One region of the Rhodococcus sp. OK302 genome, then DNA from elsewhere that is predicted to be linked to it. Evidence: riboswitches for the same ligand, from Rfam matches in the RefSeq annotation. Region 1 holds a riboswitch; the other holds the start of a gene.
What was found. A riboswitch is a leader RNA that binds a small molecule or an ion and turns the genes downstream of it on or off. The one in region 1 is predicted to bind thiamine pyrophosphate.
Positions count from the first base shown of each region.

Region 2: it holds a riboswitch for thiamine pyrophosphate, as region 1 does, so the genes downstream of both, BDB13_RS24640 (TenA family protein) here and BDB13_RS22835 (3-oxoacyl-ACP reductase) in region 1, are expected to answer to the same signal.

Region 1 is NZ_NPJZ01000001.1:4,961,284-4,977,244, reverse strand. It holds gene BDB13_RS32600 (CaiB/BaiF CoA transferase family protein) at 1-123, opposite strand, end outside; gene BDB13_RS31760 (LysR family transcriptional regulator) at 425-1,378, shown strand; partial or broken gene BDB13_RS31755 (AMP-binding enzyme) at 1,536-1,616, shown strand; gene BDB13_RS22845 (hypothetical protein) at 1,961-2,239, shown strand; gene BDB13_RS22840 (LLM class flavin-dependent oxidoreductase) at 2,245-3,588, opposite strand; gene BDB13_RS22835 (3-oxoacyl-ACP reductase) at 3,588-4,376, opposite strand; TPP riboswitch at 4,367-4,460, opposite strand; gene BDB13_RS22830 (AurF N-oxygenase family protein) at 4,733-5,725, shown strand; gene BDB13_RS22825 (FAD-dependent monooxygenase) at 5,844-7,610, opposite strand; gene BDB13_RS22820 (EthD family reductase) at 7,678-7,989, opposite strand; gene BDB13_RS22815 (acetoacetate--CoA ligase) at 7,995-9,995, opposite strand; gene BDB13_RS22810 (VOC family protein) at 9,985-10,908, opposite strand; gene BDB13_RS22805 (fumarylacetoacetate hydrolase family protein) at 10,921-11,787, opposite strand; gene BDB13_RS22800 (GntR family transcriptional regulator) at 12,198-12,860, opposite strand; gene BDB13_RS22795 (cytochrome P450) at 13,008-14,198, shown strand; gene BDB13_RS22790 (2Fe-2S iron-sulfur cluster-binding protein) at 14,228-14,551, shown strand; gene BDB13_RS22785 (NAD(P)/FAD-dependent oxidoreductase) at 14,682-15,961, shown strand, end outside.
Region 2 is NZ_NPJZ01000001.1:5,369,682-5,385,642, forward strand. It holds gene BDB13_RS24605 (AMP-binding protein) at 1-1,533, opposite strand, end outside; gene BDB13_RS24610 (maleylpyruvate isomerase family mycothiol-dependent enzyme) at 1,702-2,520, shown strand; gene BDB13_RS24615 (Type 1 glutamine amidotransferase-like domain-containing protein) at 2,534-3,175, shown strand; gene BDB13_RS24620 (hypothetical protein) at 3,239-3,568, opposite strand; gene BDB13_RS24625 (GNAT family N-acetyltransferase) at 4,143-4,418, shown strand; gene BDB13_RS24630 (MFS transporter) at 4,479-5,723, shown strand; gene BDB13_RS24635 (carboxylesterase/lipase family protein) at 5,720-7,288, opposite strand; TPP riboswitch at 7,393-7,488, shown strand; gene BDB13_RS24640 (TenA family protein) at 7,476-8,216, shown strand; gene BDB13_RS24645 (ABC transporter substrate-binding protein) at 8,270-9,232, shown strand; gene BDB13_RS24650 (ABC transporter permease) at 9,210-10,013, shown strand; gene BDB13_RS24655 (ABC transporter ATP-binding protein) at 10,010-10,813, shown strand; gene BDB13_RS24660 (LysM peptidoglycan-binding domain-containing protein) at 11,069-11,638, shown strand; gene BDB13_RS32260 (hypothetical protein) at 11,820-12,338, shown strand; gene BDB13_RS24670 (T3SS (YopN, CesT) and YbjN peptide-binding chaperone 1) at 12,475-13,821, shown strand; gene BDB13_RS24675 (methyltransferase) at 13,830-14,948, opposite strand; gene BDB13_RS24680 (Glu/Leu/Phe/Val family dehydrogenase) at 15,101-15,961, opposite strand, start outside.

The sequences.
Region 1 (15,961 bases):
ATCGGCGAGGATACGTGGACCCATCTCGCCGCTCCGCCCGGTGAGGTCTACGACCCGGACGTTTGCCAAGGGAAGATCGTGTTCGTTCGGCAGATCGGACGTGGGGTCCTGCGGCATGCTCATGTGGAGAATTCCTTTCGTGACGGAACTCGTGTCCGGGACCGAGGGGAAGCTACGGGTTTGTCCGGCATGTGGATGCTGGGTGCCGTCGCCTGCAAGTTTTCGTGAATACGTTTGCTGCAGTGTGGAATTGGGGATGTCTGTGGATCGCGACAAGGCCGGGGGCTTCCTGCTGCTCGTTCAACGATCACACGAATGTGGTCGCGGTGGCCATCACTCATTTCGACGCTCGCATATGCTGCAAAACGCAACGTGTAGGAATTCCCGAGTTGACTACTGCTCGATCGACGAACATTCTCGACGGATGGATCTGTCGCACCTGAGGTGTTTCGTTGCCGTTGCAGAGGAGCTGCATTTCGGCAGAGCCGCTGCCAGAATGCACCTCACGGCGTCACCGGTGAGCCGGATGATCAAGGAACTCGAACGCGAACTCGGTGGCGAACTGTTCGTCCGCCGCTACCACGAGGTGCAGGTGACACCGTTGGGCCGGGCACTGCTCGAGCGAGTCCGCGACGTCCTTCGTGGTATCGACCAACTCGACGTCGTCGCCGCGGAGTTCGTCAACGGCAACCGGGTGATGCGTATCGGGGGAACACACCGGGCGCCGCCCGCGATGACCGACAGTTTCATAGCAGTCGTAGAAGACGCGGCGGCGCCGTGTTCGGTGGATTTCGTCGTCGCTCAGTCAGCGGATCTGATTGCCGATGTCGAGAAGGGTCATCTTGCTGCTGCCCTCGTTCATCTACCCATCAACACCGATCTGCTGGACAGCGTGATTATCGGGTCGTACTCGTTCGTGGTCGCCATGCTCGCCGACGATCCATTGGCGAGTAGCGAAGTGCTCGCGCTCGAAGATCTCGCTCATCGCACACTGACGGTGCCTCCCGCGACCCCGCACCCTTTCGCGATGCGCCGAGTGCGCCAGCGTTTCGTGGAGTCCGGGATCAAGAAGTTCCACCGGATGCCCGACTACGACACGGTGCTCCTGGCGAGTCACATCAGGCGCAACAAGGGCATCACAATTTCTTTGCACCCCTCGACCGGTGGCGCAGCCGGAATCTTTGCCGATCCGGGATTCGCTGTGGTTCCGTTGAGTGACGAGCTCGAACTGCACGTGGGTATCGTCTGGAATCGAGAGTTGGTCGACCTGGATCCGCTTCTGCAGTCCGTTGTCGCGTCGATCAAAGCCACCTGGACGGCTGAAAGCGTGGGCGGCGACGCCGAAGTTCTGACGACGCCGAGTTTTACTGTCAGGTAGCAGGACTGGCTTGACCACTTCGCCGCTCGACGACGCGACTTCGGCCTCGTATATGTTGCTCAACGGTAATGTGGTGAGCATGGTGTCGGACGGAAGCGGCATTCCTTCCAGGACGATCAGCTGTGGAATGTACGCCTTCGGATCGACACTGCCTCGAACGAGCACCGGCGATATCGGATACCTCGATGACGACGGTTACTTGTTTCTCACCGACCGAAAGTCGTTCATGATCATCACTGTGGTGCAACCCGCCGACCGGGGCAGTCGCGTTGGATTCGACAGTCGTCTCGACATGGGCGCGGATGCGCTACCGCAAACCGATCGTCGACGCAGACGCGGACGGTGTGCCCCGCCCGATCATCCCCGTGCCCCCGGACTCACGCCATCCGTACGCCCGTAGGCGCGGGCATTACTTTCCGAACGGTCGCTCGGTCTGCATGATCGACATGGGCGCTCGAATATCTTGGTGCAGTGTCGAATTCGAAGCGGCTGTGTACTCCTGTGGCTTCGGCCTTCGCGTCGTGACCGACGTCCCCGCAGTGCCCGGCCGCATCACTTCCCGTTCCGCACGTCGCCCGGGTATTGAATCTTTCTCCCGCGGGTACGAACAAAGAAATCAGCGGACGGCCTGCTGTCGAGGCGCTCGGGGAGCGGATCCCGAAGTCGCGCCACATCATCGCGGCCCGCGCCTACAACTATGTCCTCAACGAACGATTCGCTCTGCCGGTCTGGCGCCTGGGCTACACCACCATCGATGACCTGCACAACGAGTCCGATTCACTCGAAGACGACTACGCTGCGGCAGGCTACGAAGCAGTCGCCGCTCTGTACAGCGCCCCGCCGAACCGCACTGCGCGGTGAGGGATTCAGCTGTCCTTGCCTGCGGAGTGTTCCTGTTTCGCCCCCGGTGTCGGTGCTGCACTCTCCGGACCGACTAGATTCTCGCGCAGCGTTGCACCCTCGTACTCGCGTCGGAAGAGACCCCGAGCCTGAAGTACCGGAATCACCAGGTCGACAAAATCTTCCAGGCCTTGAGGATAAGTTGGCGGCATCAGATTGAAGCCGTCAGCGCCTCCGTCGACAAACCAGGATTCCATCTCGTCGGCAATGGACTGTGGTGTTCCGATCATGGTTGCGTGACCACCGCCGGCGGCTAAGGTTCCGAGCAATTCCCGGACCGTCGGCGAGTCCTTTTCCACGGTCCGCAGGATCGTGGCGTACCGGCCCTGCGGACCGTCGAAAGATTCGAGGTCCGGCAGGGGCGGCACCGGAGCGTCAAGGTCCCAGGTTTCGCAGTTCTGGCCGGTGAACAGCGAGAGTTGCCGGATCGACTGGGTGGTCGGCAACAGTCGATCTAATTCAGCCTTCTTCGCACGTGCTTCGGCAAGTGTGCTGCCGACGTACGTGACCAGGCCGGGCATGACGGCTACGGAACGGGAATCTCGACCGGACTCTTCGATTCTGGCCTTAACATCCGCATAGTAGGTCTGCGCGCTCGATAGATCGTAGGCAACCGCGTAGATCGCTTCTGCTCGTCGTGCCGCCAACTCTCGACCTTGTTCCGACGCGCCGGCTTGGAAGAGTACCGGTCTTCCTTGCGGTGATCGCGGAACAGTCAACGGTCCGTCGACGCGAAAGTTCTTGCCTTCATGACCTATTCGATGAATCTTGGTAGCGTCCGCAAATCTACCCTGGCGGTCGAGAATCAGGGCATCCTCGGACCACGAATCCCACAGTGCCAGAGCTACGTCGACAAACTCGTCAGCGCGCTCGTATCGGGAGGCATGATCAGGCATGGCGTCAAGGCCGTGATTGCGTGCTTCCTGATTGAACATTGAAGTCACCACGTTCCAACCCGCACGCCCGCCACTGATGTGATCGAGTGAGGCGAGTAGTCGCGCTGCATGGAATGGCGTGTAGAACGTCGTGGAAATTGTGGTGACCAGTCCGACGTGCTCGGTTGCCCGTGCCATCGCCGTCAATGCCGTAATCGGTTCGAGGAACCACGACGCGCCGGATTCCGGTTCACGAACGCTGTGACCGTCGGCGAAGAAAACTGCATCAAGTTTTCCGCGTTCGGCAGTTTGGGCCAGAGACTCGTAATACGTGATGTCGCCGAGTCTTTCGACGGGCGAGTCCGGGTGTCTCCAGGCGGCGCTGTGATGTCCGCAGCCGAGTAGGAACGCACCCAAATGAAGTTGTCTTCTCATCAGTTCTTGACGAGTCCTCCGTCGACCACAAGATTCTGGCCGGTAACTGCACGTGACCACGGAGAGGCGAAGAACAGTGCAGCGTCGGCAAATTCGCTCGGCGTGGTCACTTTACGTAGGGGAGTGCTCTCGGCGATCATGTCGAACACGGCTTCGGGCGTTGCCGCACTGGCATCGGTGGTTCGCAGGAGTCCGCCGGAAATCATGTTGACGGTGATGCCGTCGGGACCCAGATCTGCGGAGAATGTCCGCGTGAGTGCCAGGAGTGCAGCTTTGGCGGCGGTGTAGTCGTGATAGGGCACCACCGGATTTTGAACCAGATTCGTTCCGACAGTAATGATTCGGCCGAATCCGAGCGCCCGCATTCCGTCAATCGCAGCTTGCGTCGTATTGAGAGTTCCCGACACGCTGCCGCGCAATTGTGCATCGAAATCTGCCCAGGAAATCGTGTCGGCCTTCGGGCGTGCATCGCCGTTGAAGGTGAAATCAATCAGAGCATTGTTGACCACGGTAGATATCGGCGCGCCGAAATGCGTACGTGCGGTGGCAAAAAGCTGATCGACGGACTGTCGATCGGTCACATCTGCGCGGATTGCGAAAGCGTGGTCGGATCCCAATTCTGCCACCAGGGCGTGGGCGGCTACTTCACTCTTGTGGTAGTTCACGATCACCCGTGCACCTTGTGCCGCAAATGCGCGGCTCAAGGCGGCGCCGAGGCCACGTGCCCCACCTGTGATCAGGACGATCTGCTCGTTGAGTTCGAGAGCACGCTGAAACTGTTCGGTCATGACGACATCCCTCCGCCAGTGCTAACTGGTCAGGTTCATCGGGTCTGATCTCAGCCGACTTTTTCGGCACCCCGTGTCGATGACCATCAGATCATAGATGCCGAGACATCGGGCACTCCGGTGCAGATATTGCGCTCGCGCGGTGCCATTCCGCGCCACGGCTGCCGCAACCCCTTGCCGCAGCCAGGGGCACCCAGTTTTCGCCTATCCAGGAGGAGGCGATCGCGGCTGTGGTCGGTGATGTCGGAGGTTCGTAGGCAGCGAAGGGGTTGCGTGAGACGTGGTGTCACACTAAGTTTAGGCGCAATCGAGTTCGTTGATCACGATCGACGAACAGGCGCCTTGAGGAGACACCGATGGTTCGGTCAACGTCTATCAAAATGGATCAGCCTTACCGCGAGTTGCTCGCAACACTGTCCGATGGGTCCGTGCACAGGCGGTTTGATCCCTACCTCGATATCGACTGGGATTCACCGGAATTCGCGATAGACCCGAATGATCCGCGCTGGGTACTCTCGGCGGTATCGGATCCACTCGGCGCCACCCGCTGGTATCAGGATCAATCGCTGGAACGTCGTATCGCGATGGGAAAATGGCGTCAGGCGAACGTAACCAAGGTGGGCTCGGCATTCGAGAGCATTCTGATCCGAGGAATGCTGCAGTACATCATGGCGCTACCCAACCAATCTCCCGAGTTTCGGTACTGCCTTCACGAGATGACCGAAGAGTGCAATCACATCCAGATGTTCCAGGAATTCGTCAACCGCGTCGACGTTGACGTGCCGGGGATGCGTCCGTTGTTCCGGCGCTTGTCGCCGTTTGTGGGGTTGCTCGGCGCCAAATTCCCGGTCATCTTCTTCATCGGCATCCTTGCCGGTGAAGAGCCTATCGACCATTTTCAGAAAGACCTTATCCGCGAAGGTAAGGACACGGTGCCGGTCATGCTGCGCACCATGGAGATTCACATTGCCGAAGAGGCGCGGCACATCTCCTTTGCTCACGACTTCCTGCGTCAGCATGTTCCAGCGCTGAGTCCGTTCGGCCGAGCGATGACGTCCGTCGCCTTTCCCGGTGCAATGCGGTGGTTGTCCGGCGAAATAATGTCACCGCCAAAGGAATTCGCCAAGAAGTTCGACATTCCCGAGTCGGTAATAAGAGAAGCCTTCTGGAGCAGTCCGCAGTCGCGTCGAATCTTGGGAAATTACTTCGGTGAAATGCGCACGCTGGCAGACGAACTCGGTTTGATGAATCCCGTGTCGAGGCGGGCGTGGAGAAAGCTGGGAATTGCCGGCGACATGGCCCGGTATCGCGGCGAGCCGAGACGTTCGGAGAAGGTGCGCGTCGCCTAGTACTGCAACGACAGTGCGTGATGTGCCGCTACCGATGCCGGCTCGCAGTGAGTAATACGCGAGCCGGCATCGGCCAGTGAAGGAGTTAGTGGTGGGCGAACGTAGGGAATTCAGAAGGTCACTGAGACAGTCCAAGTGCGCGTTCGACAGCGGACACGAGTTCCGTGTCGCTGCCGGGGGTATAGCTTGTGCTTCTCCAAGCGACGTGGCGGTCCGGCCTGACCAGCACACAACCAGACTCGTCGACCTCACGGCGTTGGGCCCACTCGCCATAGGGGTCGGTGATGCTGCTGTTTCTGCCGATGATGTGAACCTGGACAGGTACACCGAAACGTTCGGTGGCCGTCGCGGCGGCGCGTTCCCACTCCTGGCCTCCGGTGCCGGTGAGTAGTGCGAACTCGAGTCCAGAGACGAGATCCAGCGACGAGATAGCCTCGCGACCGTCGCGTTCGAGGCGAGCGTGGGGGACGCGCACTCCAGGACGGGAGGTGGGCTCGTAGTAGAGCTGCGGATCACGCGTCGGCGGTGCTTCCGCTTGATCTTCCGATGCGATCGCATCACTGTGATAGCGGTAGCCGAGCTCGATTCCGTGTGCGTTGAACTGGTAGTTGCTCAGTTCGACGGCCTGTCGCAGGGCTTCACGACGTGCATCGCCCGCGGGACCCGCCTCGAAGAGTACTGACAGGGCTTTTTGCCCGTCCTCGACAGATTGTCCTGGTTCAAAGCCCAGTGCGGCTTCGACTGCACCCGATTCTTGCAGGCTGGTGATTGCGCGGTTCACGCCCTCGACACCCACTGGCTGGCGCTCGGCGGTGTAGCTGTCGAGGAGTGCGCGGCCTCCACGTCCGGCGAGATTCAACGCCAGTTTCCATCCGAGGTTGTAGGCATCGGCGACGGACATGTTCAGGCCAAGCCCGTTTGTCGGCGGATGCCGATGGACCGCGTCGCCCATCAGGAACACGCGGTCAACGTGATACTGCGGTGCTACCTGGGCTCGAACCTGCCAGCCGGCTACGCCAAGGATCTCCGGGTCGACATCGTCGCCGACAAAAGCCCGAATGCGGTCAACCAACTGCTCGTTGGTCATATCTTCGAGAGGGTCCGTGGCAGGGTCGAACATGAAGATCAGCACAAACTCCGTGAAAGGCTTGTGGCAGACCAACGTCCCCAACCGCAGCGGTGCGTGGGGGCCAGGTGCCACGTTCCACGACAGCACTCCCGGTCGGTGCTCCAAGTACTTGGACAGGTCCGCGCGGAACCACACATTGGCTGCACGTGCGAGATCGTCAGGTCCCTCGGCCGACAGCCCCGCTTGACCGAGAATCTTGCTGTTCGCCCCGTCTGCAGCCACCAAATAGGTTGACCGCACACTCACCTCGTCGCCCGTATCTCGGTGGCGCAGAGTGCTGGTGACTCCGGTGTCGTCCTGAACGAACTCGACAAACTCGTGCCCGAAGCGGACATCGCTGCCGGCTTCGCGTGTTGCCTCGAGCAATAGTGGCTCGAGCACCGTTTGTGGGCAGTTCGCCATCGGCTCGGGGCTGGCTTTGAAGTAGTCGGCGGCACGGTCGGGACTGGTACCCCAGGTTTCCGAACGTGCGATCTCGGGGCCCGTCAGGCTCGTCGACCACACATTATTTGCCATGAGGTGTTGCGGCGTGGCCACCGCATGGAAATCGTCGCTGATACCGAGATGGCGCAGAATCTCGACGGTTCGCTGATTGATGATGTGCGCGCGAGGGGTGTGGGCGGTTCCTTCGTATCGTTCGACGAGGAGGTGCTCGACTCCATACCGGGCCAGCGTCAACGACAGAGCCAACCCCGCAGGTCCGGCACCGACGATCAGAACGGGAACTTCTATGTGTTCCGTTGTCTCACTGAACATTTGAATACTCCTTGTGGTGGGTAATTCACATCAAGTACAGACTTTGCGCAGTCGCGCCACCGGCACGTCAGGGCCAGATGGTTTCTTCGTTGCTCGCGATGAGTGTCATTCCGCCGGTAGCGAATTGCTGAGCATCGGTGGCAGCGGCTTGGCCTTCGGGGGAGGACAAGGCGGCGTTGCACTGCTCCTGGTTTTCGAAGTACAGCATCGCGAGGGCGTACGCCTCAGCTGGGCCGCCGCCCAGCGGATCGCACTTTCCGGCCGCGAGACGCTGCAGGCCGGGGATGTTACGAACCTTCGGGAGGTGCTGATCCCGATAATAGGAATCGAACAGCTCAGTATCCTCAGGGTGGTTGTAGACGATGGCAACTCGGTACATGGGGACTACTTTCGTGCGGCGATCGGGGGATCGGTGCGAGTTTTGTCGAGTGGTCTGAAAGCGATGAACTGGTAGAGCGCATCGGCGTTGTCGACCGCCTGTGGATTGAGCACCGCGACAGGGTCGGCCCCTTGCAAGATTCGCTTGATCGGGACTTCGAGCTTCTTTCCGGTTCGGGTGTGCGGAAGCGAGTCGACGAGGATGATCTCGTCGGGAACATGTCGCGGACTGGCGTTAGTTCGAATCTCGTTGCGGATCAGCTGGGTGAGCCTACGGGTATCGACGGGTGGGCGTGCCGGCACGACGAACAACGGCATCCAGTACCCACCGTCGGCAAGCTCGACACCAACGACCACGCTGTCGGCCACTTCCTGCAACTGGTCGACGACTTGATAGATCTCGCCGCTTCCAATTCGTACCCCGTGCCGGTTCATCGTGGCGTCTGAACGGCCGTGAATGACGACGCCACCCCGTTCGGTGATCGTGATCCAGTCGCCGTGACGCCAGACCCCGGGGTAGTGGTCGAAATAAGCGCTCGTGTACTTCGCGAAGTCGGTGTCGTTCCAGAAGCGGATGGGCATCGACGGCATCGGGCGAGTAACGACCATCTCGCCGGTTTCCCCGATCACCGACTGTGCGTGTTCATTCCAGGCGTCGAGGCGCACGCCCAGCGCGGGGCCCTGGATCTGGTCGGCGAACACCGGTTCGGTGGGAACACCACCGGCGAACGACGAGCAGATGTCGGTGCCGCCGCTCGCCGAGGCCAACCACACCTGCGGAAGTCGTTGGTAGACCCAGGTTGCGGTATCGGGAGGGAGTGGTGAACCGGTGCTGCCGATGGCACTCAGTGTGAGGTTCGGCGCGACGTCCAGCGGGTGCATATCGCCCTTGTGGGCGGCTACCAGACTTGCGGCACTGACGCCGAGAACATCGAGACCGAGGCGTTCGGCGATGCGCCATATCTGCGCGGCATCAGGCCATGACGGCGCACCGTCATAGGTCGATATCGTCGCCCCGACCAGCAGTCCGGAAATCTGGATGTTCCACACCATCCAGCTCGGTGTGGCCAGCCACAGAAATCGGTCTCCCGGAACGAGGTCGGTGTTCAGGCCACAGAACTTGCTGTGCTCCAGCAGGATTCCGCCGTGACCGTGCACAATGCCCTTCGGCGGTCCGGTGGTGCCGGAGGAGAACAGTACCCACAGTGGGTGGTCGAACGGCACGCGCGTGAATTCCGGCTCGCAGCCGTTCTCGGTGAGGTCGGTGAACCTTTCCCCTCGGGTTGTTTCGTCGAGCAGCCCCAGGTTGTCGATCCAGACCACGGACTCGACGGTCGACAACGAGCCGGCCAATTCGGTAACGCTCTGGCGGCGGTCGAAGATTTTGCCGCCGTGGTGGTATCCGTCGGCTGCGATGAGAATCTTGGGTTCGAGCTGCGCAAACCGGTCGTGCGCACCCTGAGCTGAATACTCCTGCGCGCAAGACGCCCACACTGCGCCGACCGCGGCGGACGCGAGCATAGCGATCACTGCGCCGGCGATGTTGGGGACATAGGCGACAATCCGGTCGCCGGGAACAATGCCCTGCGCACGGAACCACGTCGCCAAGCCGCCCACAGCGAGCCGAAGTTCTCGCCACGTCATTGTGGTCAACACACCGGACTCGTTGAGCGACTGAAGCGCGAGTCCGCTTTCCTGTTCGTGGACAAGCGCGTTCGCGGCGTAATTTGTGGTCGAACCGATGAACCACCGGACGTGTGGCATCCCCGCACTCTCATCGAGGACCTGCTGAGGGTCGTCGATGTCGAGGTTGAAGTAATCGCGAATCGACAACCAAAATGCACTGAGGTCGGTGGTCGACCATTCCCACAGTTGGCGATAGTCGGTGAAATCCAGTTGCCGCTCGCGTTGGAGCCAAGAGAGATAGTCAGTCAAGACCGATTGCGCGGCAAACTCGGCGGACGGAGCCCACAAAGCGCCGTCCGCCGTGACGGAGTCAGCCGGCATCGTGCGATCCGGTCATGTGCGCCGCGAGATCCTCGGGCATGACAAACGACGGCGGCGGCGGTGGACCCCAGTTGAAGAGTCCCTTCGCGCCCTCCCAGACCCCGGGCTTCCACAGGGCGTCATCGACGATGCAGTCGAGATCGGAGTAGTACTCCGCGAAGTTTCCGGCTGGATCCTTCAAGTACCAGAAGAAGTTTGAGCCCACGTGGTGTCGGCCGAGGCCCCACACGTGGCGTTCCGGGTGGTTCTCGAGCATGGCCATCGCGCCGCGGCCGATCTCGTCGACGTCGTCGACCTGCCACGAAGTGTGATGCAAGAAGTCCGCCGGCGCTTGTTGCACAAGAATGTTGTGGTGGTCGGTCGAGCACCGCATGAACGCGGCGAGTGACGGAATGACGTCACTGATCTTGAGTCCGATGCCGTCAGTGAAAAATTTCTGTGTAGCAGCTTGGTCCGTCGAGCCGATCACTACATGGCCGAGTTTGCGTGGCCGCACACGATCTTCGCGCAAAATGCCGGGGGCCCGGTTGTTGCTACGGTCGATCCGGCCTGGGCCGTTGTAGACCGGCGCAGACACCGGAGACTGGATTATGTGCGACGTTACCTCGACCGTCGCTCGGAAGCCGGCGATCGGTTCGAATGTCTCTACCCGGCCGTCGCTGGTAGTGAAATCCAGATCGAGCTTCTGGAGTTGGCGCGCGATACGGTCGATATCGTCCTGGTTATCGGCACCGAAAGTAACGTCCACAACCCGGCGGTTCGGGGCGTGCACCAGGCGCAGCTGCTCACCGCCGTCTACGGTGGCAAACCTGTTGTCCCGCAAAGGGGTAAGGCCGAATTCCTCGTAGTATCGGGCAGTTTCGTCGAGGTTCGGGATTCCGATGGTTACTGACACCAGTCGGTGGAGTGCCATGGTGTGCTCCTATCAGGCGTTGCGCGGGGACGGGTAGGGAATGCCGGCTCGGCATCGCGAGGTGATCGTTCCGATGCCTTCGACCCAGGTCTCGAGCACGTCGCCGTCACGAAGGAATACCGGAGGCGTCCGTGCGCCGCCGACTCCAGAGGGAGTGCCGGTGAAGATGAGATCTCCCGGAAGCAGCGGCAGAATCTCCGAGAGTTTTGCCACGATGATCGGTACCGAGAAGATCAAGTCGTCGGTTCGTGCCTTTTGCATAACCGTGCCGTTGATCGAGCACCCGATGCCGAGATTGTTAGGGTCGGGGACCTCATCGATGGTGGTCAGCCACGGTCCGGTCGGGGCGAATCCTGGGAATGACTTGCCGAGGCTGAACTGTGCTGCAGGGCCGACTCTTTGGCGTGTTCTTTCGGAAATATCCTGTCCCACAGTGATTCCTGCGATGTGGTCCCACGCGTCCGACTCGCTGACCCGATGTGTCGGTTGTCCGATGATGACGACCAGTTCGGCCTCGTAGTCGACAGTGTCCGTTGGCAGGTCGAGATCCGAGTCGGGGCCGACGACCGAGGTTGGGAATTTCGTGAACACAGCGGGTTCGGGTGGAACGTCGATTCCGCTCTCCCGAGCGTGTGCCGCGTAGTTCAAGCCGACGGCAAAAACCTGTTGAGGCTTGGGCGACGGTGCTCCGAGTTTGCTGGGATCGATGACAAAACCATCGGCGACGTCGACTGTCGCCGCCCAGGCTGCGAACTCGGTCCATCGCGCGAAGATCTGCTGGGGGTCGTCGGCAAATTCGCCGGCACTGGCATCGGCGACGTAAACAGCGCGGTGTCCGTCGGTGACAACGGCCCGCTGGTCATAGTTGGCGAACTTCACGTGGTGCCTTCCGGTTGTGCGAGAGGTATCTGATCCCTTGCCGCCGAGGGCGGCAGGTAAGTGCGTTGATCAGCCTCCGGGTGTGATGAACATTACTAGTTATACCGACATTATTTCGATAAAACAAGAGAATTTCGAGATTATTTAGACCGAGTTGATCCCCTGGATGCGAGCGGTGCGGACGGAACCTGCTGTCTGCGTTGTGGAGTGAGGGTGGGGCGGAATCTGCAGGCGTGTCGAAGCCGAGTGCCGTGGAGGAAGTGACGGCTGTCTACTGACGGGGATCCGACGATGCGGGGTCGATGGCTGTGCCTATTGAAGGAGGCGAGGACGCCTCAGTGCGTCCTATCGCCCTCTTGTTGTCGCGTCGGCTACGACGGTCGGATGCTCGCCGTCGGTTGGATGTTCGGCTAGCCGAGGCTTTCGCTGAGACGGATCATGATCTGCGTCGTGTGCTCGTAGTGCTCGGTGAGTAGGGATGCCGCACAGTCGGCCTCCCTTGCGATGGCGGCTTCGAAGATGCGCCGATGCTCGCCTTCGATATCGCGATCCGGCTCGTCGCCGAGGCGATTGGACCAGCATCGGTACAGTTCGGTCGTATCTCGCAGCTGGCTTGCGATGCGTTGCAGTCGCTGGTTCGGACTTCCTGACAGCAGTGCCTCGTGGAAGTTGGAGTGTGCGAGGAGCCACTCGTCGGACAGGTTCCCGGCGTCGTCGCGAGGTGTGGATCCAGCGAGAGTGTGATGCGCCGCAACGACTCTGGTCTCCCACTGCAGATCGCCGCGCTCGATAGCCTGGCGGAGAGCGGCCGTCTCGACAAGGACGCGAGCCTCCGTGAGCTGACGGAGGTCACTAACCGAAACTTGTATTACGCGGAATCCGCGCTGGGGTTCGGATACGACGAGACCCTCGCCGGCAAGCCGCGGAAGCACTTCGCGGAGGACGCCACTGCTGATGTCGTACTCCTCGCGCAGTGATGCCGACAGGAGCTTGGCGCCAGGCAGGTGTCGACCACTGAGGATGTCCCTCCTGAGGCTGCGATAGGCGTCGTCGACGCGCGTGGATTGTGCCATGTATCGAAGTTAATCACAGGAACCCCATTCATCCAATAATTTCGAGATTCTCTTGACAATGCGAAATTCTGATGATTTTGTGAACTGTGACACATCGCCGGGAATTGGGCCCGGACCAGAACATTACGAATCGTGCAGGAGACTTCCATGACAGTCAGCACCTCGCCTGTGGACATCCCACGCTCCAGCCTTGACGTCTTCACGGACGCAGCGCTGCTGGACCCGTGGGCCGGCTACCGAGAGCTTCGCGACCAGGGACCCGTTGTGTTCCTCGATCGATACGGGATGCACGCGGCCACTCGCTACAGTGCGGTCTCTCACATCCTGCGTACGCCGGACGTTTTCATTTCCGGTGAAGGCGTGATGATGAACGACGAGAGCAATCAGATGATTCGCGGTAACACGTTGTGCAGTGACGGCGAAGAGCACGCCACGTCGCGAGGCGTGGTCGTCAAACCCCTCACACCGAAGGCTCTCCGGCCGCTGCAGGAGGAAATCCGCACTCAGGCGCGCGATCTCGTCGACCGGTTGACCGCGCGCGGGCAGTTCGATGCGGTTACTGACCTCGCCCAATATCTCCCGGTAACAATCGTTTCCAATCTGGTCGGGCTGCCGGAGGAAGGCCGAGAGAGAATGCTGCTTTGGGCGTCCGAGTCGTTCAACAGTTGCGGCCCGTTGAACGAACGAGCGTTGAATTCTTTTCCTGTGCTGGGGGAAATGGTGGAATACGCCACCACGCAGGCAGTTCCGGGAAAGCTCAAGCCGGGGAGTTGGGCAGAAGCGGTGTTCTTGGCGGCCGATCGTGGTGAGGTCGCGAAAGAGCGGTGCCCCATGATGATGATGGACTACATGGGGCCCAGCCTCGATACGACGATCTTCGCGATCTCGAGTGCGGTCTGGTTGTTCGCCCGACATCCGGACCAGTGGGATCTCATTCGGCAGAATCCATCGCTCATCCCGGGTGCGATCAACGAAGTGCTGCGGATGGAATCGCCACTGCAGTGCTTCTCCCGCAAGGTGGCAGTCGATACCGAGGTCGACGGCGTCGCGCTCGAGGCGGGTTCACGTGTCATCACCTATTACGGTGCAGCCAATCGCGACGAGCGCCAATATCCGGAACCCGATCGCTTCGACATCACACGAAACCCGACGGATCACCTGGGATTCGGCGCAGGCCCGCACGCGTGCGTCGGCATGAATTTGGCTCGCCTCGAGATGCGGTCACTGTTCGAGGAACTCGCGGCGAAGGTCGAGCGCTTCGAGGTTCTGTCGGAAACCCGGGCGCTCAACAATGTGTTGCGCGGTTTCGCGTCCCTCGACGTTGCAGTTCATGTCTGACCTCCTACAACAAACGCGAGAAGAGCAAAATGCCGAAGATTACATACATCGTTGATGGCCAAACTGCAGTGACCGTGGACGCAGCAGTCGGCAACAGCGTCATGCAGGTTGCTGTCCGGAACGACGTCGGATCGATTGTGGGGGAGTGCGGCGGCAATGCCATGTGCGCGACGTGCCATGTGTATGTGGAGGAGGGGCCGGTGGATTCCTTGCCGGCGGTCTCCGCTGCAGAGAGCGAGATGCTCGACTGCACCCTCTCTCCGAGAGAATCGAACAGTCGATTGTCATGTCAGCTCCCCGTGACTGATCTCTACGACGGATTGGTCGTCCGGGTCGCGCAAGAGCAGGTTTAGAGATAGTTCGTGGGCATGATCTTCCCGTCGAATGCCCGCGTGTGCGTTCACCATTCAATCCGTCGGCGGCGTCCTCACCTAGGTGGTGAGGGCGGCGCACCGACACGAATTCCGTAAAGGCCCGAACTCGATGAACAATGCTCTACTGCCCGCACTCGCACCAGGTTTCGCTGCGCCGGCACGTGCCGGCGGAGTAGTGATCGTCGGGGCCGGACAGGCGGGATTCCAGGTGTCCGCGTCGTTGCGAGACGGGGGATACGCCGGTCCCATCACACTGCTCGGTGATGAATCGGAGTTGCCGTACCAGCGCCCTCCTCTCTCCAAGGGGTACCTGACAGATTCGGACGAATCGGCCGTCGTGCTGCGCGGTCAGGAGTTCTACGACAAGCGTTCCATCTGCGTGCGCCCCGGAACTCGTGTTCGTGCGCTGTGTCTCGACAAGCAGCAGGTCGAACTCGCGGACGGTACGAGACTGGGATACGGCCACCTCGTCCTGGCCACTGGCGCACGTCCCCGGCAGATTGCAATCCCCGGGGTCGACCAGGAGGGTGTCGTCATGTTGCGCACCCGGTCTGACGCCGACAATCTGCGCGCACATCTCGATCAGTCGCGGCGCCTGGTCATTGTCGGGGCCGGTTTCATCGGCATGGAAGCTGCTTCCTGGGCTGCGCTCCACGGTCACCATGTGACGGTGATCGAAACCGCTGATCGCCCGTTGGCTAATAGCGTCTCGGCAGAGACATCGGGCTATCTCACCGATCTTCACCGCGACAACGGCGTTCGGATTCTATTGGGAGCAGCGGTATCTCGGTTCTGTGGCAGTGATGGGCAACTGACCGCGGTTGAACTCGACAACGGGGATATGATCGCGGCCGATCTCGTCCTGGTCGGGGTTGGCGCTGTTCCCAACGTCGAACTGGCCGCATCCGCAGGCTTGACCATTTGCGACCGGACTGGTGGTGTCCTGGTGAATCAGAATCTGCGCACGCAGGATGATCGCGTCAGTGCGATCGGCGACTGCGCCACGTATCCCAGTGTTCACGGGGCGGGGTTGGTGAGGTTGGAATCGGTGCAGAACGCAGTTGATCATGCGCGCCACGTGGCGGCGTTGCTCGTCGACGGCGGAGGTGAGGGATACCGGAGCGTCCCGTGGTTCTGGTCGAACCAGTACGACGCGAAGCTCCAGATTGCCGGCATCGGGGACCCCGACAATCAGTGTGTTGTCGTCGGTGACCCGGAGAATGGAACCTTCTCCGTGTTGCGTTTCGGCGACGTCGGACTCGTGGCCGTGGAATCCGTGAACAGGCCGACTGACCATATGGCCGCCCGCAAGATCCTGGCCGGCACACAGCGCCCCACCGTCGTGCAGGCTCACGCGGACGGCTTCCAGCTCAAGTCGTATTTGCGCGA
Region 2 (15,961 bases), 410 kb from region 1:
GTCCACATACTGGGACCTGAGCTTGTGCTTGACCAGTTTTCCTGTAGCGGTCCGAGGCAATTCTTCGGCAAAGTCGATAGATCTAGGTGCTTTGAAGTGCGCAACCTGGTCTCTTACGTAGTCCAGCAATTCCTGGGCGACGTCAGCCGAAGGTTCGATTCCGTCGGCTAACTGGACAACCGCCTTGACTTGTTCACCCATCTCTTCGTCAGGAATCCCGATCACTGCGACATCGAATACCTTCGGATGCAAAGTCAGTACATTCTCGGACTCTTGAGGATAAATATTTACGCCACCGGAAATGATGGTGAATGCAGCGCGATCGGTCAGATAAAGGAATCGTTCGTCGTCGATGTATCCGATATCGCCACTCGTGGTCCACGTCGGATGATCGGGATGCTGCGCTGACGCAGTTTTCTCAGGGTCGTTGTGATAGCGGAACGGGAGTGTTTCGCGCTCCCAGAACACTGTGCCGATCTCGCCGACGGGGAGATCCTTGCCGGCGTCGTCACAAATGTGCACAATTCCCATGACTCCGTCACGACCGACGGAACCGGGATGCGCCAACGACTGCACACTGTTGATGAAGGTTGCGCCCGAGCCTTCGGTCGACGCGTAGTACTCGTTGATCACCGGCCCCCACCAATCGATCATTGACGCCTTCACTTCCGGTGGACACGGCGCCGCCGCATGGATGGCGACCTTCAGGCTCGACACGTCGTATCGGGCGCGCACAGGCTCGGGCAATTTGAGCATTCGCACAAACATCGTCGGCACCCATTGGCTGTGTGTGACGGCGTACTCCTCGATCAACCGAAGCGCGGTCTCGGCATCGAAGTGGTCCATCAAGATCACTGTGCCGCCCACCGAATTGATGACGCCGCAAAAACGTAGGGGCGCAGCATGATAGACCGGGGCTGGGCACAAATAGACTGTGCTGGAATCAAATCCGTACATCGGCGCGAAAATCGCGGTGTACGGATCCATCGTCACGTCGACGTCACCTTCCGGGAGATCACCCTTGATCCCCTTGGGTCGACCTGTTGTTCCCGACGAGTAGAGCATGTCCGCCCCGCGAGGCTGCGAATCCAGCGGTTCGGTGGACTGCGCCGCAACCACGCCGTCGTAGTCCTCGAATCCTGCCAACTCGCCGCCGTACGCCAACCGGTGGCGCACCTGCGGTATCAGCAACGGTTCCACCGGTACCGCGTCGGCCACGGTTGCCGACGCGATCAGTACCTTCGCCCCGCAGTCGTCGACAATGTACGCGGCCTCCGGCGCCGTCAGGTGCGAGTTCACGACGGTGATGTACAGCCCGGACCTCAGTGCAGCCCAATACACTTCGAATGCGCGGAGATCATTGTTGGACACAAGCGCGACGTGATCGCCCGGTTCGAGACCGATCCCGCGAAGGTATCGTGCCAAAGCCGTCGAACGCTCGTCGAGCTGCCGATACGTGATGGACTCGCCCGTCGCCGGTCGGATGACAGCAGGCTTGTCCGGGGTGGACTTGACAAAATTTCCAGGAAACACAGCAGACTCCTCGGATAATTCGGCGTCGGCACTCGACATCCCTGGTCTATCACAGGATCAGCCGCCTGGCCGCGAGTTTCCGCCAACAGGTTTCGCAACGCCGAGAACACGCGCACACGTCATACAGTGGTTCAAACTGCAGAATCCGAAGCCTTAGGAGATCACAGTATGAGCAGCTGGCCCCAGGAATCCTTGACCGATTCATTGATCGAGCAGTGGGAGGTCATCGGCTCTCTCCTCTCCGGACTCGAAGGCGACGCCTGGTTCTCGCCGACCAACCTGCCCGGTTGGACGGTGCACGACGTTGTTGCGCACATCATCGGGACCGAATCGTTGCTGTCGGGAATCGAACCGCCGACAACCTCCATCGACGTTCATACGCTCCCGCATGTCCAGAATGAGATCGCCGCATTCAACGAACGCTGGGTCGAAGGGCTTCGTAAAAGCTCGCAGCCGCAGCTTCTCGCGCACTTCCGGGAGATCACGTCCCGCCGCGCGGAAGTTCTGCGCAACCTGACCGAATCCGAGTGGAATGCAGAAAGTCTCACCCCGGTCGGACCCGCGCCGTACGGACGCTTCATGCGTATTCGGATCTTCGATTGCTGGATGCATGAACTCGATATCCGCGACGCCGTCGGCGCACCGACAGTCGAGAACGGCCCGCGCGCGGAGATCGCGTTCGAAGAAATCACCGGCGCCCTCGGATTTGTGGTGGGCAAGCGAGGAAAAGCACCCGACGGTGCCCGCATCACTTTTGTTCTCGACGGCCCACTGGCCCGAGAGCTCCATGTCTCCGTCGACGGGCGAGCTGCCCTTGTCCCGGCGTTGGACGGACCGGCAACCACCACGGTGCGAATGAGTTCGGAACTCTTTACTCGAGTCGCCTGCGGACGTGTACGGGCGGCCGACCATCGAGACGACATCATTCTGAGCGGCGACCTCGAGGTGGGCAAACGAATCGTCGACAACCTCGCTTTCACCATGTGAGCCGGAAGGTCCGGTGAAACTTTTTCTCTCGTCGTACCGGTTCGGCGACCATGCCGATGCGTTTGCGACCCTCACCGGCCACGGCGCACGGATTGCCGTCATCGCTGCGGCCGCCGACGCGTGGCCGGTGGCGGCGCGATCCTCGGCGGTGACAAGCGAATTGGTATCGCTTCGCCGCACGGGTTTCGACGCCGCGGAGGTCGATCTCCGCGACTACCTCCACTCACCGGATTCACTCCACCGGCACCTGCGTGCGTTCGACTGTGTGTGGGTTCGCGGGGGAAACACTTTTGTCCTGCGCGCTCAGTTGGCGCGTTCGGGAGCGGATCGCATTCTTGCGGAACTCGCGCGCAGCGGAGACATCGTCTACGCGGGATACAGCGCCGGTGCCGCGGTTGCCGGCCCGACGTTGATCGGATTGGACGTCACCGACGATCCGTCGGAGGTACTCCCGACCTGCGGGTTCGAACCGATCTGGTCCGGCCTGTCACTGATCGACTTCGCGATAGTTCCCCATGGCGGGGCCTCTGAATTGGAGGATCCGGCAGCAACGGCAAAAACCGTCGAGATTCTCACGGCGTCGCACATTCCGTACCGAGTACTCACTGATCAACAGGTGGTCATCGTCGACGGCGGCGAACCCTACGTCTTGTGAAATGCACTCTGCGGGTCACCGGTACCGGTGACCCGCAGAGGAAGTTCAGTCGTCAGTGACTCTTCAACCGTGCTCGGCGACAGAAGGCGCGTGCGAGGTATGCGACTGACGTTCGAGGCGTGCCCAGGCGATTTCCCAGCGCTTCACCGAGACCTCGTCGGCATCTTCGAGGAGCGCGTCGAGGAGGAGTCGCGGGCTGGTGCGCCAGGCCAGTTCGGCAGCACGCACCTCGGCAGCCGAGAACAAGCCCGAGGCTTCGAGATCGCGAATCCACTCAGCGATGTCACCGCGATGAATCTTCGAAATCGTCTCGTACCCGAGGTGCTCGTCGAGGAAGTCGTACGAGAATATTGCGGCAAAGTAACTGTTCGACTCACGCTGCCCGAAAATCATGTGCGGTCCTTCCTCGAAGTGTTCGACGACGATGTATTCACGAACCGCTGAACTGTTACCCGGAAACTTTCTTCCGGCGAACGTGTAACGCTTCGTATGTCCCCGACGATTGACACGCTAACCCCCAGAAGCGCGGTTTGGGTTACCGATGATGAAACGATTCGTCGAGAAATCCCGATCTGGGCAACTTTCCGTCTCATCGACGACAATTCTCGACTCTCACGCCAGTTCCCTGACCTGCAATATGTCGGCTTTCGAATGATCTCCGGACGCGACTCGCCCGTTCAGAAAAAAACCTTTTGCCGGTTCTCACATCTTGGGATCATTACGGTAGCAAACAATGCGCAGCGTAATTTTTCGATTCCAATGAGGCACGAAAAGCCTAGTACAGGCCGTTTTCACTACCCTCGGACTCTTACAGCAGAACCTTTGAACAGACGTCCAAATTGGACTGTAGCAATCGGACAAATCGGCGCGAGTCTGGCACCGGTTCCGGGTACGACTCCGAGTACCGTTTCGAGCAGAGCACAGACTGGGTAGATCACAGGCTGCCCCGAGAAAACTGGAGTCACTCATGACCGACAAAGTCGTCCACAATGTCGAAGAAAGTCGCTTCGACATCTACTCCGATACCGAACTCGCAGGATTTGCCGAGTACAGCGAGTCGAACGGTGTGCGCGACTTCCATCACACCGTGACCTACCCACAGTTCCGAGGTCGCGGTCTCGCGGCCGTCGTCGTGCGCGAGGCACTCCACCAAACACAGGCCGACCAGAAGAAAATCGTCCCGTCCTGCTCCTACGTCGAGAAGTTCGTCTCACAAAATCCGGAATTTCAGGAACTCCTGTAGGCCGGCGGTTGTCCCGGAGGTAACCAGGCTAGCCATCTGCCCGAAACGGAAGGAACGCCCGTGCCCGTCACACGTCGTCGACGGCCCACGGGCGCACCGGGCCGCGCTCGCTACCTTCCGCTGGTTTTGATCAACCTCGCGACGCTGTTCTCCGGGATCGGAAACGGCATCGCCATCGTGGTGATCCCGTGGCTGGTCCTCGAACGCACCGGACGCGCCTCCGACGCCGCCATCGTTGCCGGGGCGGCCGCTGTGCCCCTACTCGTCGCGAGCCTGTTCTCCGGAACCTTTGTCGACAAATTCGGCCGACGACGCACCTCGATGGTCTCCGACGCGTTGTCCGCGGTATCGGCGTCGGCAATTCCGCTCTTCGCCGTTACCACCGGCCTGAGTATTCCGTTGATCGCCGCCCTGGCCGCTCTCGGTGCCACGTTCGATCCGGCAGGCATGGCGGCCCGAGAATCGATGTTGCCGGCGGCTACTCGCGCGGCCGGCTGGAAACTCGATCGGACCAACAGCCTCTACGAAGCCAACTACAACGTCGCCTATCTCATCGGACCCGGAGTCGGCGGAGTCCTGATCGCGATGATCGGAGCTGTCACGACACTCTGGATCACTGCCGCCGGATTTGTGTTCTCGATAATCGTCGTTGCCTTCATCCGCCTGGCCGATGCCGGAACACCCGAGCAGGACGCGCGGCCGGCGTCGATCTGGCACGGCACGCTCGACGGCCTGAAGTTCGTGTGGAACAACAAGATTCTGCGAACCCTGGCACTGGTCGACATGGCGGTAGTGGCGCTGTACATGCCCGTCGAAAGCGTCGTCTTTCCGGTCTACTTCACCGAACTCGATCAACCCGCGCAACTCGGTTCGGTTCTGATGGCCTTGGCTGTCGGCGGGATTGTGGGTGCACTCGCTTACGCACCACTCGCGCCCCTGATGTCCCGGCGTTTGATCATGATCTGTGCCATCGGGGTACTCGGCATCGCGATGCTGGCGATGGCGCTGCTGCCTCCGCTGTGGGTGATCCTGGTGCTCGCAGGCCTGCAAGGCCTTGTGTACGGCCCGGTGGGCCCGATCGCGAACTACGCCATGCAGACACGAAGCCCGGAGCACATGCGCGGACGTGTTGTCGGCGTGATGACGTCGACGGCCTACGCAGCCGGACCGCTCGGATATCTGCTGGTCGGCCCGTTTCTCGATCAGTTCGGCATCTCGGCAACCTTTGTCGCTCTGTCCATTCCGATTGTTGTCATCGCCGTGGTGTGCACTGCCCTTCCGGTGCTGGGCGAACTCGACAGCTAATGGAATCCCATCACGTCATTGCCCCAGGCCGTGCGCAAGCCCTGATCCGGATCGTGGACGAGCGAATCGGTGGTGTCGATCAACAGAGTCGATCGTTTCTCTTCCTCGTACGGCGCCCAGTGTTTTGAGCCGTCGAGTGCTGCCGGGACGGCATGTCTGGCAAATGCGAGCCACCGACGCTGGATGCGGCCGGCAACCTCCAGAGCAGCCTTGCGGCCACTCAACCAGAACGTCGGGTCGACATTCAAAGTACCGAAATTGCCGAATACATACGGTAATTCGGTAGCGTGCCCCGCACCGATCCGAGCAGCCTTCAGCATCGGAGTTGCATGATCGAACCGGTACACCCACGTCGGTGAGTGCCGGCAGTGCGCGTCGGCAATCCACAGCGTCGGCATCCGGAATGCCGCGTCACGCGAAAGAGCCAGAGCACCACTCGGTTTGGTGTGATCCGGATAGACCGACATGATTTCGGCCAGTCTCGTCGGCGAGATGTCCGGATGATCGTCGGCCAACGCTTGGAGCATCGCCTCCACCGACTGCGCACTCACCGGCATCAGCGGCGACTTCATGAACTTGAAGATCGACGCCTCGTCCTTGTTGGAGCCGATGATCAAGGGAATCCTATGGGCGTACCCCTTCTGAAACGCTGCAACGGGGTAGTGCGGCACCAGATCCCGATCCACCACCGGTGCCATCGCCAGGGTTCCCGGCATCCGAGTCGGAATTTCGTTGACCAACTCGTCGCCGGCCTTGATGATCAAATCGAGGTCTGCCGTAATGAGCGCGCCGACATCGTCGACCGGCGTCGACATCAGCTCGAGAAAACGACTCGCCACCGATTGTGCGCGCTTACGGCCGTAAACCGATGTGGCCGGCGGACTTTGCGCGATCGCCCGCTGGAACAGTCCTTCGGCACTCGGGCACGTCATCAGCGTCGTGATCGAACCCGCGCCCGACGACTCGCCGAATACCGTCACCTCGTCCGCATCTCCACCGAACGCGTCGATGTGATCACGAACCCACCGAAGCGCCGCAATCTGGTCTCGCAAACCACAATTCGACTCGAACACCACATCAGGCGTCGAGAAGGACGACAGATCCAGAAATCCGAGCGCGCCGACGCGATAGTTGAACGAGACGATGACAACGTCGCCTGTCTCCGCCAGGTGCCGTCCGTCGTAAATTGTCTGGGCCGCCGAACCCAGGCAATAGGCACCACCGTGTATCCACACCATCACCGGCCGCGGTGTGCCGTCGGGGCGCGGGGCCCACACATTGATCGACAGGCAATCCTCGTCGATGACAAAGGCGCGGTCGATCGGAACCGCCGGGCTTTGCCCTTGCGGCGCGATCGGACCGAATTCTCGGCAATCTCGTACGCCATCCCACGGTTGCGGTGGGCGCGGTGCCCGGAAGCGGTGCTCACCAGTCGGAGCGGCAGCGTAGGGAATTCCCTTCCATACAAAAACCGAACCATCGGCATACCCCCGGACGTCACCGTCCGGAGTTCGCACGACCACTGTGTTGTCGTCTGTCTGCTCCGGTCGAATATCAGTCTCCATGCCGCAGTCTCCTCACGACCTCACCTGAGAACAAACTGCACCAAACCTACCAATTTCCAGCAGGTGGGGACGGACCAACAGTTCCGACGGTGTTATGGTCGCCTTGTTCTGACACGGGGTGCTCCGCATGGGCGGGGCTGAGAACACACCCGGGAACCTGATCAGGTAATGCTGACGAAGGGATGTCATGGCTACTACACAGCCTGCATACAGTTCTGCCGTAAACACGGCGCCGCTCGACGATTCGGGTCGTTTCACCGACCGACTCTGGGCCGAAATCGAGCCACTGCGTGAGTCGATCGACTCACTCGAGTTCCTCCGCCGACTCGGCGACGGAACCCTCCCGCTCGACGCTTTCCGGCGATACATCGAGCAAGACCAGCTCTACCTCGACGGATATTCCAAGGCACTATCCCTGGTTTCCGCTCACGCACCGGATGGTCAGGCCGCTGGATTCTGGGCCAACTCGGCTTCGACCGCCGTATCCGTCGAAGCAGCTCTCCACGAGGGCATGCTCACCGGTGGCGTACTGCCGGAATCGACCGGTCGGCCTGAGCATTCGCAAGCATGCTTGGGATACGTGTCCTATCTGATCGCCACCGCAGCCACGGCGCCTTATCCGGTCTCCGCTGCAGCGGTACTCCCCTGCTTCTGGATCTACGCGGAGGTCGGGCGCGGGCTGGCTGCGTCGGCACGCGAGGTACTCGACGCCGATCCGTCACATCCGTACGCGCAGTGGGTCACCACTTACGACGCTCCGGAGTTCCACGAGTCCGTCGCGCGAGCTCGGGCGCTCGTGGACGCAGCCGCTGAAGCCGCTACCGAAGCCGACCGCGCCGCGATGAGCGAAGCGTTCCGCATCGCGAGCCGGTACGAGTTGATGTTCTGGGATTCGGCCTTGAACCAGCAGCACTGGCCTGCGTCATGAGATCGTTGCGACGCGCACTGGCGACCACAGCCGCGATAGCCGCCGCACTGACCATGATCAGCGGATGTTCCAGTGGCACAGAATCATCCGACGCCATTCGGTTTGCCCTCGACTGGACACCCAACACCAATCACACCGGACTGTACGTCGCGATGCAGGAAGGCTACTTTGCGGACGCCGGCCTCGACGTGTCGATTCTCCCGTACAACAACACGTCCCCCGATACCTTGGTGGATGCCGGCAATGCCGAGTTCGGGATCAGCACCCAGAGCCAAGCCACGTTCGCACACGCGGCCGGTGCCGAAACAACCGCCGTCATCGCACCACTTCAGCACCGCGCCACCGGAATCGGCGTCAAAGCCGATCGCGCGGACATCACTCGTCCGCGTGATCTCGACGGAAAGATCTACGCCGGTTTCGGCGATCCCGGCGAGGTCGAGACACTGCAGCAGGTCATTCGCAACGACGGCGGCACCGGTAACTTCACGACGGTCGCCTTGGGAACGTCTGCCTACGAAGCGGTGTACTCCGGAAAAGCCGATTTCACGGTGTCGTATTTTGCCTGGGAAGGCCTCGAGGCCGAACGCAACGGAACTCCGATGCGCTACTTCCAGTACACCGATTACGGATTTCCCGACGCGTATTCCATTGTGATCAACGGCAATCAGAAGTGGCTGAAAGATCACCCTGACGAGGCCGCCAAGTTCGTCCAGGCCGTTCAGCGTGGATATCAATCGGCCGCCGACGATCCCGATCGCGCTGCCCAGGATCTGATCGACGCCAACCCCGGCGCCTTCACCGACGAAGACCTCGTGCGGGACAGTCAGCGGATGCTCGCGGCCGACTTCATGAAGGACGCCGACGGCGTTGTCGGACGACAGAACCTCGAAACCTGGTCCGGTTACTCGGGTTTCCTCTTCGACAACGGGCTTCTAGCCGGACCGGATGGCAAAAAGCTGACCCAGAAGCCGAATTGGTCGGAGTATTTCACCAATGAGTATCTCGCCGCGCCCTGATCTGGCCGGCCGCCTGGGATCTGTCACACGGCGAGCGCTGCCCGCGCTCGCCGTTGTCATCCTGCTGGTCGCGGCATGGCAGATCTACGTCGACGTCAGTGATATTCGGCCACAGGTTCTGCCGTCGCCGTGGCGTGTGCTCTCACAGGGCTGGGACCACCGTGAGGTGATATCCGGCCATGCATTGTCGACGCTTCAAGTGACGCTCATCGGATTCACCGTCTCGTTGGTACTGGCGTGGATTCTGGCTGTGGTGGTGGACTTTTCGCCGTGGCTCTCGCGGGCACTAGTGCCATTGTTCGTCGTCTCGCAGACCTTGCCGATCATTGCCATCGCTCCTCTGATGATCATCTGGTTCGGTTTCGGTCTGCTGCCGAAGGTTCTGGTGATCGCCTTGGCAACGTTCTTTCCCATGACAATCGGGCTTATCGAGGGCTTTGCTGCCGCCGATCGAGACGCCGGCGCGCTGCTGCGAAGCATGGGCGCATCACGGTGGCAGGAGTTTCGGTACGTCCGCCTGCCCTCGGCGATTCCTCGCTTCTTCACGGCTTTGCGCATCGGCATCACCTATGCCGTCGTGGGTGCGGTGTTCTCCGAATACGTCGGCGCCACCTCCGGTTTGGGCATCTATATGAGTACACAGAAGAATTCGTTTCGTACGGATCTGGTACTGGCCGCGGTACTGGTGACTGCGCTCATCAGCGTCACTCTGTATTTGTTGACCTTCGCGATAGAGCGACTGGTTGCGCCGTGGGCGTTGAGCGAAAGGGTGCGAGCATGATTCCCGAACGCATTGTCGACGTCGCCTCACTCAGCAAGGAATTCTCCACTCGTGGGGAATCCCGACAGGTTCTCGACGCCGTGTCCTTCCATGCTGCTCCCGGCGAATTCGTCTCCGTCATCGGACCGAGTGGCTGCGGCAAGAGCACAATCTTCAATGTTCTGGCCGGTCTCGAAACACCGACCTCGGGAACTGTCACCGTCGGCGCTGCGGATTCCGGTTCGGAAGTTCTGACCGCCTACATGCCACAGAAGGATCTTCTCTTTCCCTGGCGGACGGTTCTCGACAACACCACGCTCGGCCTCGAAGTGCAGGGCGTATCCAAGAAGATTGCTCGGGACAAGGCTCGTGAGTTGTTCTCCGCCTTCGGCTTGTCGGGCTTCGAAAATTCAACTCCGTCACAACTGTCGGGGGGAATGCGTCAGCGTGCTGCCATGTTGCGCACCGTCGTCCAGGGCAAGCCGGTGCTACTGCTGGACGAACCTTTCGGGGCTCTCGATTCTTTGACCCGTACCGAGATGCAGTCCTGGTTGCAGGGCGTATGGCAGCAGTATCGGTGGACTGTCTTGATGATCACCCACGACATCCGTGAGGCGATCTACCTCTCCGACCGTGTTGTTGTTCTCTCGGCCAGGCCGGCGACGGTCAAGCGCGTCGTCGATGTTCCACTTCCACGACCTCGCGAGTTGGACATGATCACCTCGCCGGAATTTGCGGCCATCGAACGCGAACTCCTCCAGGTGTTGCACAGCGAGACCTTGGCTTCGCTGTCCGATCAAACCTTCTCCAATGATTGCTGAGAATAAACTGAGAGCCTCGGACTTCATCAGGCATTTCATACCGGCAGGTACCGGCACCTCACCCTATTTCAGCCAAAACCAGGAAATTCCAGCAAGATTGGCTAAATAGATGCGAATCATTGCCTGTTGTGCACACCACCGAACTCTCCAGTAACGTAGTGTGGACCGCCTACGCGGCCACTCACCAGAAAGTAACTGGTAGGTAAAGTGCGGCGTGGCAGTACCAAAACCGCAACAGATTTGGAAAGGGACAGCGTGAGCACACTGCAGTCAGGTCAGAGTCTCGGAGTCGGCCAGGAACTCAAGTCCGACAACGGTTCCTACGCCCTCACCTTGCAGGACGACGGCAACCTTGTTCTCTCCGAGAACGGCCAGGCCGTCTGGGCCGCCGGCACCAACGGATCGGGCGGCAATCGCGCGGACGTGCAGGCCGACGGTAACTTTGTCATCTACAAGGATGCGGATGCAGTCTGGGCGTCGCAGACCTCAGGCAACGAGGGCGCTTCGCTCTCGGTCCAGGACGACCGCAATGTCGTTCTCTCGGCCGGCGGCCGTGTCTTGTGGTCCACGGACACCGCTGTAGCGGCTCCCGTTGCCGAGCCGACGCCCGAGCCCCAGGCCGCTCCGATGCCCGCACCGGAGCCCGAGTCGGCTCCCGCCGCTCCGGCAGCACAGACGTACACGGTCGAGGGTGGCGACACCCTCTGGGCCATCGCCGAGCGTTTCTACGGTGACGGCAACCAGTACCAGCGCATCGCCGATGCAAACGGCATCTCCAACCCGGATCTCATCAACGCGGGTCAGGTTTTGACCATCCCCGCCTAGGTCCCACCTGCACAGTTACCCCGGGTATCGACGTTCGTCGGTGCTCGGGGTTCTGCATTTGCCGGCAATTTTTGTGTTGCACGACACACTTATCAGTATCCCGATAAGCCGCTTTCGCTGTTCCGCCTGTGTTCGGTTTCGCCTACAGTACTCACGTACTGCTCCCGAAGGTCAGGTGAACATGAAAGACAGAACAGTCATGATCGGCGCTCTCACAGTGGCCGGTGTTTCTGTAGCTTCAGGTCTCGTCTTCGGAGGAGCAGCGGGCGCATTTGGCGCCAGTGGCCCCGTCGTCACGCCACCCTCGCTGGTTTCGACGGTCACTGCCGATTCACTCGCAGACTACGAACCGGCAGCGTTCTACAGTTCGATCGCCGTGTCGACCATCGCGATCCCTCCGACCCCGACATGGGCGGTTGCAGCGGAGGCCACCGCACCACGCAACCAACCCTTGACCGTCGACCTCGACGTTTCGGCCACCACACCAGCAGTCCCGACGCCCACGACAGCACCTGCTGTCACCAGTGCCATTGCGCCGACTACCCGCGTTGTTGCGCCGGTGACCAGCACCGTTGCGTCAACGACTCGAACCACCACCAAGTCCACCGTGGCCCCGACAACAACGACGTCGAAAGTCACACCCGTCACGACTACCTCGAAAATCCCGGTCGTGACTATCGAATTCTCACCCGAAGACTGACCGGCAATTTCATCGGGCCGCACTAGCGACAAGCTGACCGGCCGTGATCGGCGTTACACCGCTGACCTGCGGACACCGACATTGTCGGCCCCTCGCGTTACCGTATAGGTCTCAGCGTTGTGGAAGGAGGTGACTGATGGCCGTGCACGGATTCGATCTCGATCTCAGTGTTAACCGAGCTTGGACGGAGTTTCAGGCTCGCCTTGCCGATCACATCTCGATCATGGCCGACGGCGATGTCCTCGCTGTCGAGTCTGCGGTCGCTGCCTTCGACCCCGCTGAGGGCGGCGCTCCCTGTGTTCAGTTCTTGATCTGGGACAACAACATGGTGCGGTGCGAGGTTCCCTCCAACAACTTCCTGCACCCCAAGTTTGCACTCGACGACGCCGGCCTCCAAGCTCTCGTCGACCTCGGTTGGGCTCCGCCTTCCGATAATCCCGAAGCTGACAACAGTTCACCGGCGTTCTGCGTCGACAAACGGCAAAGCTGGGCAGATCAGTTGGCCTCGATGACCGTCGCGGCGTTCCGCACGGTTTTCGGAGTCCAGCACCCGGCATTCCTGTCCAGTGATCTCACCGGCAATCAGCAGACACCGGATTTTGATCCGTCGATCACCACCGTCGACGCTATGCCGATCCTCGACCCCACGGCGGCCTACACGCCACACGATGTCGATCACCTCAAAGAGTTGGTCACGCTTGCCCTCATTCCCATGCTCGGAAATCTTCCCGAGCGTGACGGCGACGGCGATATACCGATTCGCGTCGGATCAACCGTCATGTTCATCGGTCCGCTCGCGGATTCCCTTGACGTTCAACTGTTTTCACCCCTCGTCCAGGACATCAGCAACCGCACCCGGGCTGCCGAGGTCATCGCGGATCTCAACCGCAAATGGTCCCGCATCAAGTTCGTCTTGATCGACGACAGATTGTCGGTGTTCCTCGAAGTCGCCGGCTCACCGTTTGTTCCCAAACACCTCACCGATACGTGCGCGTCGTTGACGTCGTTCCTACGGAGCGTCGACGACGAATTTGCGGCGCGGATCGGCGGAGAACTGTTTTTCGCGAACAAAAATGGTGAGGTCGGCGCGCCACAACCAGAGCTCACCTTCGAGGATTTGCCCCCAGAACTCGAAACTCTGCTGCACCTCGACCTTGATGTCGCCGACGATCTCGAAGCCGTCGCCGATGTCTGCGGCCGCGACCGCGACCTGATCCTGCAGTTGCTCCATGTCAGCAATGAGTGGCAGATTCAGTTGCGAGGCCAAGCCGCCGACGCACAAAGTCGTGACGACGCCGAAGAAGCCGCGGGATTCTCAGCTCAGGTGACTATGTGGGAACGCATGGTCGACCGCCTACGCGGCGCACTTCGCCTGACTGTGCTGCCCAACGTCAAGACGGATCCGCCGGCAAAACCGCAGCCTGAGCAGATGGGACTGTTCGCAGATCCCAGCCAGCAAACGCTGTTCGACGATCCGTCCTGACCTGAGGCTCAGCGTTTACGCAGTCGCCACAGCGACGTCGTTTCACGCGCGCGAGCCGCATGGAGTGCGTCAGTTCGATCGCTCACTTTCGCGTGGGTCGGTTTGACGTCGACACGGTCGATCACCGTCAAGCCGCCCGCCGCGATCATCGCGTGCAGTTCCGATCGGGTGCGCAGGCCAAGGTGCTCGGCTATATCGGAAAGAATCAGCCACGCCTCTCCGTCGTCCTCGAGGTGCGCTGCTACGCCGGTCAGGAAGCCGTTCAGCATTGCTCCGGCCGGATCGTAAATCGCGTATTCGATGGGCGACGTTGCCTTGGCCGGAATCCACGGAGGGTTGCAAACGACTAGAGGCGCAACACCTTCCGGAAACAGATCAGCTTCCACTACCGTCACCTGATCGCTGTACCCCAGCGCGTCGAGGTTGGTGCGTGCGCACTGCAAAGCGCGAGGATCCTGATCCGTCGCAACTACTGCTTTGACACCGCGGCGGGCAAGTACAGCCGCCAGCACCCCGGTGCCGGTTCCGATATCGAAGGCCAGCTCAGTCGATGGCAGCGGCGCCGCGGCCACCAGATCGATGTACTCACCACGCGCCGGCGAGAACACTCCGAATGCGGGATGAATCCGCGCATCCAATGCGGGAATCAGCACACCCTTGCGATTCCACTCGTGAGCACCGACGGCACCCAGCAAATCGCGAAGTGCCCGCACCGACGGCTGATCGGTGACCCCGAATGCCTCCGTGAATGCCTCTTTTGCATCGGGCGCACGACGAAGCGGAATCGTGAGGTCCGCGTCGAGAGGAATCAGGAGCATGCCGAGAATCTGGGCGCGACGCCCCTGAGCCTGACGGTGAAGGTGAAAAGCTTGCGCCGGATCGTCCGATCCGCGACGTGGTTTGCGATCGATCCGCGACGCAATCGCCTGAGACAGTTGGCGCGCGTTGTGGAAATCGCCGCGCCACAGGAGAGCTGTTCCCTCACAGGCCAATCGATAGGCGTCGTCGGCCTTCATAGTGTCGTTGGCGACCATCACGCGCTTGGGTGCCGGCGCCCCACTGGTGGAACCCCAGAGCGCACGGTGCTCGGTGTCGTTCTCGGTCCACACAACATACTGTTCGGTCATCAAAGCCCTTCCGGCGTCGGACATGGAGCGGATAGGGCGTTCGACGCACTACGGCCGGTCTACCAGCTCGTGTGTTCCAGTTCTGCACATCTGCTTGTCTGGTGTCCACACTAGCTGGGACCGGCCGAGTTTCCGACGTTGCGCGCGCAGTATCAGTTCTGCTTGTGCGACTGAACAGCCTTCGCGATACGTGCCTCAGCGACGGCATCTGCTGCGTCGCCGGCAAGGATTCCGTCGGCCTTCGCCTTGGCGAAGATCTCCGTCACCGTGTCGAAGATCTTCTCGACCTGATCCTTGACCTGCTGCGCTGTAAGGTCTTTCAGCTCGCCCGCTACCTGAATGAGGCCGCCGCCATTTGCCACATAATCGGGAACCCACGTGATGCCACGCTCGCTCAGAATGGACTCGATCTCAGGCACTGTGAGCTGGTTGTTGGCTGCGCCGCAGATCACGTCGGCAGTGATTGAACGGGCCGAGGCGTCGGTGAGCGTCGCCCCCATCGCACACGGTGCGTACACATCGAGATCAGCGTCGATGACGCTGTCCACGATCTTCACCGACGGGAAGTCAGTCTTCACGCGGTCCAGTGCTGCCGCGTTCACATCTGTTGCCAGTACGCTCGCGCCGTCGGCCAGGAGAAGTTTGATGAGCTCGTAGCCGACCTTGCCGGTGCCCTCGACGCCCACGGTCTTGCCTGCGAGACTCCGCGAACCCCAGTGCGCCTGCGCTGCCGCCACCATGGACTGGAAGACGCCCAGCGCGGTCATCGGGGCGCTGTCGCCCGAGCCGCCGACCTTCGCATTGCGGCCCACCACAAAGTCGGTTCCGCGACCGATCACGTCGAGGTCGTCCGAGTTGGTTCCCACGTCGCCGGCCGTGATGTAGCGACCGCCCAGAGTCTGAACGAACTTTGCGTAGGCACCGAGCAATCTTTCGGACTTCACCGTTGCCGGGTCGCCGATGATGACGGCCTTTCCACCACCAAGATCGACGCCCGCAATTGCGGCCTTGTA